DNA from 3 places in the Geobacter sp. PheSNFMC genome. Region 1 is predicted to be linked to each of the others. Evidence: riboswitches for the same ligand, from Rfam matches in the RefSeq annotation. Region 1 holds a riboswitch; each other region holds the start of a gene.

Region 1 (3,238 bases):
TAAGGCGCATCAGACGTGCCGGCCTGGATAATGCCGGGAAAGCGCTTTTTGTCCTCCCGGGCAAAGCGGTAGGTGGTCCCTTCCGCAGGGGTGGCCTCCAGGTTGTACATATGGCCGGTCTCTTCCTGAAACTCGACCATCCGCTGCCTCAGGTGATCGAGCAACCGCACCGCCAGCGCGTGTCCCGCTGGCGTGGCGATATCCTCGGAATCTGAGGTGAAATTGCGGATCATCTCATTGATGCCGTTGACCCCGATGGTGGAAAAGTGATTGCGCAGGGTACCCAGGTAGCGCTTGGTGTAGGGGAACAGACCGTTATCCATGTGGCGCTGGATTACCTTGCGCTTGATCTCCAGGCTGGTACGGCTGATTTCAAGCAACTGGTCCAGCCGCCTGAAAAGTCCCGTTTCATCTCCCCGATGCTGGTACCCCAGCCGGGCACAGTTGATGGTGGCTACACCGATGGAGCCGGTCTGCTCGGCAGAGCCGAAGAGGCCATTGCCCCGTTTCAGCAGTTCCCGCAGGTCAAGCTGAAGGCGGCAGCACATGGAACGGACCATGCTGGGCGTGAGCTCCGAGTTGATGAAGTTCTGGAAGTAAGGCAGGCCGTAACGGGCGGTCATGGCGAACAAGAACCCGGCATTCTCGCTTTCCCATGGGAAATCGGGGGTAATGTTGTAGGTTGGAATCGGGAAGGTGAAGACCCTGCCCTTTGCATCACCGCTGGTCATCACTTCGATATAGGCCCGGTTGATCAGGTCCGTTTCCGCCTGCAGTTCGCCGTAGGTGAAGGGCATCTCCGCGCCGCCGATTATCGGCACCTGACCCTTCAGGTCCTCCGGGCAGGTCCAGTCGAAGGTGAGATTTGTGAAGGGGGTCTGGGTTCCCCAGCGGGACGGAACGTTCAGGTTGAAGATCAGTTCCTGGATGTGCTGCCTGACCTCTTCGTAGGAGAGCCGGTCCTTGCGGATGAAGGGAGCCATGTAGGTGTCGAAGGAGCTGAAGGCCTGGGCGCCGGCCCATTCGTTTTGCAGGGTGCCGAGAAAGTTGACGATCTGTCCGATGGCGCTGGACATATGTTTTGGAGGAGATGCCTCGACCTTGCCCGGTACGCCGTTGAACCCTTCGGCGAGGAGCATGCGCAGGGACCAACCGGCGCAGTAGCCGGAGAGCATATCCAGGTCGTGGATGTGGATGCTCCCGTCCCGATGGGCCTCGCCGATTTCCGGAGGATAGACGTGATTGAGCCAGTAATTGGCCGTCACCTTGCCGGCAACGTTGAGGATCAATCCGCCAAGGGAATACCCCTGGTTGGCGTTGGCGCTGACCCGCCAGTCGGACTGGTCCAGATATTCGTTGACCGATGCGGAGACATCCACCACGGTTTTCTTGTCCTGACGGAGCTTGGTGCGCTGCTCCCGGTAGACCGCATAGGCCCGCATGGTGGCGAAGTGGTTGGCCGAGATCAGGGCCTGTTCCACCACGTCCTGGATGTGCTCAACGTGGGGCGGGGTTTCGGGGAAACGGTGCCGCAGCACTTTGATCACCTGTCGGCTGAGGAGCCCGGCCTCGTCCCCGTCGAGTTCACCACTGGCTCGTCCGGCCTTGAGAATGGCGGCTTGGATCCTGGATTCGTCGAAGGAGGCGCGGGTTCCGTCACGCTTGATGACAGCGGTGGGAAGTGAGGAAACTGAGGTATGGTGCATTGTGGGGACTCCCTTGCTCCAGGGGTCCGGTGAGTAGTGAAAGAGGCGAGAAGGGACAAAAAAGTCCGCATGTGCCGAAGCACCATGCGGACTTTCCGTGTTCAAAGCCCTTCTGTTCCATAGTCCACGCACTCCCGGTTCCCGGGGAGCTGCTGCCGATAACAATCGGCAGGTACTGTGGTTGAAATCGACGGCAGGTCTTCTGGCTTGCGAATCATCCTCCGGGCGCCTTCCCGGCCATTCGGCCAGTGGCATGTCGCCCTTCGTCCTCGCTTACAGCGGCGGGTCCGCGGGGGAATCGCTCGTTCACCGAGCTGCACCCCTCTTCCCTATCAAGCCCGTGCGGGCACCGTGATTGGCTATTCAATTGTTATAAGGTTACCAGATGTTGTGTCGGATTAATATCATGGGCCCATATGTGGAGTCAAGGCATAATGTAAGTTGCTGTCATGCGCGCGGGGCAACGAGCTACCGTATCGCCCGCTCAGAATCCTTGCGGCGTCAGGAGCTGTATGATGATCATCTGGTGATAAACAGGTCGGAACTTGCACTAGCCACAGGCTTTTCAACGGATGAAGGGTCATCCTTTCGCACCTTGGACGAGGACGGCATAACTGCCAGGAGAAGGGAGTGCAAGGTGGAGCTGGGAGTGCTGCCGACGCTGGATCGCGATGGACTACAGTTAAGAAAAAAGCCCTTCCGCGCGGAGTGGAAGGGCTTTCATCATGTTGGCGTCCCCTGGGGGATTTGAACCCCCGTCGCCGCCGTGAAAGGGCGGTGTCCTGGGCCGGGCTAGACGAAGGGGACGAAGGGAAAAGAACCCGGTCGAATGTTCGGCCGGGTTCTTTGTGTGTGGTTGGTGAGCCGCGTTGGGATCGAACCAACGACCACCTGATTAAAAGTCAGGTGCTCTACCATCTGAGCTAGCGGCTCGCAAAGAGAAGACAACTTTTATCAGACTCCTTGTTGCCGGTCAAGCATTTTTTATGCTTTATCCAGAAACGGGTTGCTGATGATGATGGTCTGGTCCCGTCGCGGCCCGATGGAGACGAGGACGATGGGGCAGCCAATCAGTTGCTCGAGTCGCTTCACGTAGCTTTTCGCCTTCTCGGGCAGTTCCTCGAAGGTGCGCGCCCCGCTGATGTCGCTCATCCAGCCCGGCAGTTCCTCGTAGACCGGTTCGCACTTTTCGAACACGGCGAGGTTGGCGGGGAGGTCGGTCAGGGGCTTGCCTTCGAAGGTGTAGCCGGTGCAGACTTTGATGGTCTCGAAATCGTTCAGGACGTCGAGCTTTGTCAGTGCCACGCCGGTGAGGCCGTTGACCCGTACCGCGTAGCGGACCACCATGGCGTCGAACCAGCCGCAGCGGCGCGGCCGTCCGGTGGTTGCGCCGAATTCATGGCCGACCTGGCGCAGTTTCTCGCCATCGGCGTCAAGAAGCTCCGTGGGGACCGGGCCGCTGCCGACCCGCGTGACATAGGCCTTGGATATGCCGATGATCTCATGGATGTCCCGGGGGCTCATGCCAGTGC
Region 2 (3,238 bases), on a different contig from region 1:
CAGGGGGAAGAAGGCCATGGAGCGTCCCAGGGCACGTTCGTCCCAGCGCAGCCGGAACGGCAGCGGGACAACGGTCAGGAACTGAAGGGCAATGAAATAGAGTCTCAATAGTCCCCTTCCGCTACACCCGCTTCCTCGAAGGTGGCCATTTCCGTCAAAATCCTGACCCCAGCTTCGATGAGTCCCATGGCCAGGGCACCGCCGGTCCCCTCGCCGAGGCGCATCTGGAGGTCCAGGATCGGTGCGGCGCCGATGCGGTCGAGCATGGCCCGGTGCCCCACTTCCACCGACTGGTGGGCCGCAAAGAGGTAATCCCGCACATGGGGATTGAGCTCGCAGGCCACCAGAGCCCCGGCCGTGGAGATGAAGCCGTCCACCACCACGGGCAGCCGGTTTGCGGCGCAGCCGAGGATCAGGCCGGCGATGCCGGCGATCTCCAGTCCTCCGACTTTTGCCAGCACATCGATGGGATCTTTCGGATCGGGTTGGTTCAGGGCCAGCCCCGCCTCGATGACCCGGACCTTGTTGGCAAGGGCCCCATCGCCGATGCCGGTCCCCCGGTGGGTCACCGCCGGGACCGGCAGCCCCGAGAACGCGGCGATGATGGCAGCCGACGGCGTGGTATTGCCGATGCCCATCTCGCCGGTGCCGACCAGGGCGACCCCCTCCTGCTTAGCCTCGTTCGCCAAGCCGATCCCCACCTCCAGGGCAGCCACCGCCTCCTCCCGGGTCATGGCCGGGCCCTGGGCGAAATTGCGGGTGCCCCGGGCAACCTTCCGGACGATGAGGCCGGGGGTGTCGCCGAAATCGTGATCGACCCCGATGTCGACCACCCGCACCTGGGCTCCCACGTGGCGGGCGAGCACGTTGATCCCTGCACCGCCCTTCAGGAAGTTGTAGACCATCTGGGGGGTCACTTCCCGGGGAAAGGCCGACACGCCCTCGTCGGTCACGCCATGATCGCCGGCAAAGGTGAAGACCACCTTCTTCTCCGTATCGGGCGCAAGGCTGCCGGTGATGGCCGCCATACGCCGGGCGAACTCCTCCAGTCGTCCCAGGGAGCCGACGGGCTTGGTTTTGTTGTCGAGCCGCGCCTGGGCCTGGGCCATGAGTTCGGCATCTACGGGACATATTTTTGACAGGGCTTCGGTCAGCAGCGTCATGCAGTACCTCGTCTTTCAGGATTGTCTTTCAGGATTCATTTGAGGCGCAGCGGGAGTCCGCTGAACGTCACGTAGACTTCGTCGGCCGCGGCGGCGATCCGCTCGTTGGCCTCGCCGGCCAGGTCACGGAACTGCCGCGCCAGCCGGTTCTCCGGCACGATCCCCATGCCCACCTCGTTGGATACGATGATGAGCGGGGTCCGGAGGGAAGGGAATGTCCGCGTCAATGTTTCGACTTCATCGAGCACACGGGCTGGATCGTCCAGGGAAAAGAGGAGATTGGAGAGCCAGAGGGTGACGCAATCCACGAGAACCGCGGCAAACCGGCCGTCCTGGGCCGCCAGGGCCTCGGCCAGGGCCAGGGGTTCTTCGATGGTGGTCCAGGCATCGCCGCGGCGCGCCCGGTGCCGGGCGATCCGTTCGGCCATTTCCCCGTCGCCGGCAGAGCCGGTGGCCAGGTAGCCGAGGGGAGCACCCAACCGGGCCGCCAGTTCCTCGGCCAAGCGGCTTTTGCCGCTGCGGGCGCCGCCCGTTATGAAAATGATCTGTGCCATGAATGAAAAACCCCGCCTCCTGACAAGGGGGCGGGGCTCGAATACCGTGGCTGAATTGACGATGGCTTCGGCACCTCTTCCTCGGAGGCCGCTGCTCATGCGTTCGGGCAGGTTTCCTGGCTCACGGATCAATTTACTCGCCGCGCCTTCCCGGAAGAAGACGTATTTCACGCCTTCACATCAACAAGGACTCCAGTGGCATTGCTGCGGCTTTCATCACCGTTCACAGTTGCGGGACAGCAAGGGATTCTCACCCTTTTCCCTTTTACCTTCCACCGTGGGAGTGGAAGCACCTGAACGCTTGAAATATTCGATTGTTCAAAGACTTGTAGCAGAGCGGGCTGTAAAAGTCAACGCCCTTGGCGACCGGTCATTCCGGAGCGCCCTCCTCTGCCTGCGGGTGTTCTTCGGCCATGATCGCCTCGATCCGCGCCCAGATGGCGTCGCGTCCCTCGCGGGAAAGGGCGGAGAAGAAAGCCGTCTCGTCCGGGGCCAGGCCGAGAGTCCGGCTGATCAGGGCCGCCTGCTTGGCCCGCTCGTTCTTCGAGACCTTGTCGCACTTGGTGATGACCACCAGCACCGGGATGTCGTAGGCCCGCAGCCACTGGAGCATGAGCCGGTCCTCCTCGGCCGGCGTCCGGCGGACATCCACGATCAGCACCACGCAGGCGAGGCAGGAGCGTCCCGCAAGGTAGGTCTCGACCATGGGGCCCCACTGCTTTTTCACCTCCGGCGGGACACGGGCGAACCCGTAGCCCGGAAGGTCAACCAGCATCAGGCCGCCATTCACCCGAAAGAAGTTGATGAGCTGGGTGCGCCCCGGCGTGGAACTGGTCCGGACCAGGCTCTTGCGGTTCACGAGCACGTTGATGAGTGACGATTTTCCGACATTGGATCGCCCCACAAAGGCGATCTCGGGAAGGTCGCCGGGCGGGTAGTGCTCAGGCCTCGTGCCGCTCGTGACAAATTCCGCGCTCGTGATATTCACCATGGATCCCCCTGAAATGCTGGCTGCCCGTGCGACAATAGCACCTCGGCCCTCCCAATGCAATCAGTGGCGACAACCGGTCGCACGTCACACTTTAGGCAAGAAAATTGCATGTTATTCTGAACATTTGTCGTCCGCAGCTGCTTACCCCGAACAGGTGCCCCATGAACAAGGAACTGGAAACCCTCATTCTCTCCGCCGTGGACCTGCCGACCATCCCGCTCGTCGCCACCAAGGTCATCGAAATGATCGAGCAGGAGGACGTGACGATCGAGAAGATCGCCCAGGCGGTCTCAGCCGATCCAGCCGTAGCCGCACGCATCCTCAAACTCTCCAACTCGGCCTACTATGGCTGTCAGCGCCAGATCAACACCCTGTCCGGAGCAATCATGCTCCTTGGGTTCAGGACCCTGAAAAGCCTGGTGGTGGCCGCGTCCCTCAAGCAGATATGCAAACGCTTCGGCCTGACGGAGAAAATGCTCTGGGAACATGCCGTGGGCGCCGCCATCGCCGCACGGATCATCAGCGCCAAC
Region 3 (3,238 bases), on a different contig from region 1:
TCGGAGATGGAAGAGATGCCCGCCGACGTGGAGCGTGCCTACCGGGTCCGCCGGGGCCCGGTTGACCTGGGAATGGAAGGATACCGTTACCGCAACTGTCTTGCCTCCTACCTCCACCTCCACTTCGGGAGCAACCCGGAACTGGCCGCGTCGTTCGTGGCACGCTGCAGATCATACGCCACAAGGAGCAGTGCGTGAAAACCCAGATCGAACAGGCCCGCGAGGGCATCATTACCCCCCAGATGGCGGCCGTGGCCGTGGAGGAGCACGTCTCCCCCGAGTATGTCCGCCTGATGGTGGCCGAGGGGAAGGTCGTCATCCCCTGGAACCACGTGCGCGCACCAAAGGCGGTCGGCATCGGCAAGGGACTGCGGACCAAGGTGAATGCCTCCATCGGCACCTCCTCGGACATCGTCGACTACGAGGCCGAGGTGCGCAAGGCCCGGGCCGCCCGGGAGTCCGGCGCCGATACCCTCATGGAGCTGTCCGTGGGCGGCGACCTGGACCGGGTCAGGCGCGAGGTCATCGCGGCCGTGGACCTGCCGGTGGGGAACGTCCCGCTCTACCAAGCCTTCTGCGAGGCGGCGAGGACATACGGCGACCCCAACCGGCTCGACCCGGAGATGCTCTTCGACCTGATCGAGCGCCAGTGCGCCGACGGCATGGCCTTCATGGCGGTCCACTGCGGCATCAACCTCTACACCATCGAGCGGCTCCGTCGCCAGGGGTACCGCTATGGCGGCCTGGTCTCCAAAGGAGGGGTGAGCATGGTGGGCTGGATGATGGCCAACGGCCGCGAGAATCCCCTCTACGAGCAATTTGACCGGGTGATCGGCATCCTGAAGAAATACGACACGGTCCTTTCCCTGGGCAACGGCCTGCGGGCCGGCGCCATCCACGACTCATCGGACCGGGCCCAGATCCAGGAGCTGCTGATCAACTGCGAACTGGCGGAGATGGGGCGCGAGATGGGCTGCCAGATGCTGGTGGAGGGGCCGGGCCACGTCCCCCTGGACGAGGTGGAGGGGAACATCCAGCTCCAGAAGCGGATGAGCGGCGGCGCACCCTACTACATGCTCGGGCCCATCTCCACCGATGTGGCTCCCGGCTTCGACCACATCACCGCCGCCATTGGCGCGGCCCAGTCGAGCCGCTTTGGCGCCGACCTGATCTGCTACATCACCCCGGCCGAGCACCTGGCCCTTCCCAACGAAGAGGACGTCCGCCAGGGGGTAAAGGCGGCCCGGGTCGCCGCCTACATCGGCGACATGAACAAGTACCCCGACAAGGGGCGCGAGCGGGATCGGGAGATGAGCAAGGCCCGTCGCGACCTGGACTGGCAGAGGCAGTTCGAGCTGGCCCTCTATCCGGAGGACGCCCGGGCGATCCGGGCCAGCCGCACCCCCGAGGACGAGGCCACCTGTACCATGTGCGGCGACTTCTGCGCCTCCCGGGGGGCAGGCAGGCTGTTTGCCGGCGATCTGCGGGGGGACAAGGTGTAGAGCGCAGGCAGTTTCAATCTGAAGAAGCATCCTTCCGGCGTAAGGGAAACCGGTGCAATACCGGTGCTGCCCCGCAACTGTGAGGGGGGACCGCTGCCGCATTGATGCCACTGTCCGAAGGGACGGGAAGGCGCGGCAGACGGGATGATCCCCGAGCCAGGAGACCTGGCTGGAAGGCGACAACACACTCCGACCGAGGGGAAGGGAGGTTGTATGGGGAGCAGAGCATATCCACTGCGGCTATGAGGTTGTTCCGGCACGCGAGGGCAAGAACGGCGACGGAACATGACTTCATAAGGAGCACGCAATGAAACGCATTACCTTGTATGCTGCCGGTTCGGCAATCCTTGGCGCAACGCTGCTGGCCGGTCCCGCCCACGCCATGCACATCTCGGAGGGGATCCTCCCCCTGGGGTGGGCGGCGCTCTGGTTCGCCGTGGCGGCCCCCTTCCTGGCCCTGGGCATACGGCGGGTGAACGACCTGTCCCGCCACGATCTCTCCTTCAAGCCCCTGGTGGGACTCATGGCGGCGGTGGTCTTCATCATCTCCTGCATGCCGATCCCGGTGCCCACCGCCGGCACCTGCTCCCATCCCTGCGGCACGGGGATCGCCGCGATCCTGGTGGGACCTCTGGTCAGCGTGGTCATCACCACGGTGGCGCTCCTCATCCAGGCCCTCTTCCTGGCCCACGGCGGGATTTCGACCCTCGGCGCCGACGTGGTGTCCATGGGGGTGGCGGGCTCCTTTGCCGGCTGGTTCGTCTTCCGGGGGATGCGCCGGCTGGGCGCGGGTCTTGCGGTGGCCGCCTTTGTCGCGGGGTTGCTGGCCGACTGGGCCACCTACCTGACCACTGCCCTGGAGCTGGCCTCGGGCGTGCGCGGGAGTGAGCCGTTTTACCCGCTGTTTTTCAAGGTCGTTGCCGCCTTTGTTCCGACCCAGCTCCCCCTCGGCGTGCTGGAAGGGGCCATGACCGCCGGCATGGTGGTCCTGCTCCACCGCAAGCGCCCCGATCTGCTGGCGAAAATGGGGGTGGTCGATGCCGGTGGCTCGGGGGCCGGTCCCCGCCGGGCAACCGTGGTCATGCTGGCGCTGTTCTGCCTGCTCGCCTCGCTCCTTGTGGCGGGACCGTCGCGGGCATCGGAAAAATGGCCGGGCGTTGACGAGACCGTGGTGGAAAAGGTTGCCGCGGAACACGGCCGCGAACCGCGGGCCCCTCTCATCAATACCGACCAGGGTGACCTGCTTCTCTTCGTTTTTCTGCTGGCCGGCACGGTCGGGGGCTTTGCGGCGGGCTATTTCTGGCGTATGCTGGTGGCGGAACGGAGAACGTACGATGACAATACTTGAAACCTCCTGGGTCCAGGGCACTGACCGCGAGATCGAAGAGCTGGTGCGGCTCGTGAACGAGGCGATCGCGCTGGAGCTCAACGCATCCCGGCTCTACGCCCTGTTCCAGGACCTTTTCCCCGATGACGGCGAGTTCTGGCAGGCGCTCTCCATCGAGGAGGAGAATCACGCGAACCTCCTGCGAAACGGTCGCCGTCTTTTCCTGCCCGAGGGGAGGTTCCCCCGGGAGCTCCTGCCCGAATCCCTCGAACCCCTGGTGGAGAAGAACCGGGAGCTGGAAAGCCTGTTCGACCGTTACGAACAGACCCCTCCCAGCCGGGAGGAGGCCTTTCGGACCGCCCTCGTCCTTGAGGAGTCGGCGGGCGAGCTCCACTACCAGCGGGCCATG

What was found. Region 1 has a riboswitch for cobalamin ahead of AC6CDK_RS17260 (ribonucleoside triphosphate reductase). Riboswitches for the same ligand answer to the same signal wherever they lie in the genome.
Region 2: it holds a riboswitch for cobalamin, as region 1 does, so the genes downstream of both, cobU (bifunctional adenosylcobinamide kinase/adenosylcobinamide-phosphate guanylyltransferase) here and AC6CDK_RS17260 (ribonucleoside triphosphate reductase) in region 1, are expected to answer to the same signal.
Region 3: it holds a riboswitch for cobalamin, as region 1 does, so the genes downstream of both, AC6CDK_RS03935 (energy-coupling factor ABC transporter permease) here and AC6CDK_RS17260 (ribonucleoside triphosphate reductase) in region 1, are expected to answer to the same signal.

What each region holds. Positions count from the first base shown of each region.
Region 1 covers NZ_JCAMRN010000106.1:95-3,332, reverse strand. Annotated here, with positions in the region: gene AC6CDK_RS17260 (ribonucleoside triphosphate reductase) at 1-1,706, opposite strand, end outside; cobalamin riboswitch at 1,882-2,075, opposite strand; tRNA gene AC6CDK_RS17255 (tRNA-Glu) at 2,436-2,513, opposite strand; tRNA gene AC6CDK_RS17250 (tRNA-Lys) at 2,564-2,639, opposite strand; partial or broken gene AC6CDK_RS17245 (adenylosuccinate synthetase) at 2,691-3,238, opposite strand, start outside.
Region 2 covers NZ_JCAMRN010000011.1:18,311-21,548, reverse strand. Annotated here, with positions in the region: gene cobS (adenosylcobinamide-GDP ribazoletransferase) at 1-108, opposite strand, end outside; gene cobT (nicotinate-nucleotide--dimethylbenzimidazole phosphoribosyltransferase) at 105-1,163, opposite strand; gene cobU (bifunctional adenosylcobinamide kinase/adenosylcobinamide-phosphate guanylyltransferase) at 1,199-1,717, opposite strand; cobalamin riboswitch at 1,807-2,029, opposite strand; gene yihA (ribosome biogenesis GTP-binding protein YihA/YsxC) at 2,088-2,708, opposite strand; gene AC6CDK_RS03895 (HDOD domain-containing protein) at 2,870-3,238, shown strand, end outside.
Region 3 covers NZ_JCAMRN010000011.1:24,124-27,361, forward strand. Annotated here, with positions in the region: gene AC6CDK_RS03925 (cobyrinic acid a,c-diamide synthase CobB) at 1-198, shown strand, start outside; gene thiC (phosphomethylpyrimidine synthase ThiC) at 195-1,502, shown strand; cobalamin riboswitch at 1,521-1,690, shown strand; gene AC6CDK_RS03935 (energy-coupling factor ABC transporter permease) at 1,810-2,850, shown strand; gene AC6CDK_RS03940 (hypothetical protein) at 2,837-3,238, shown strand, end outside.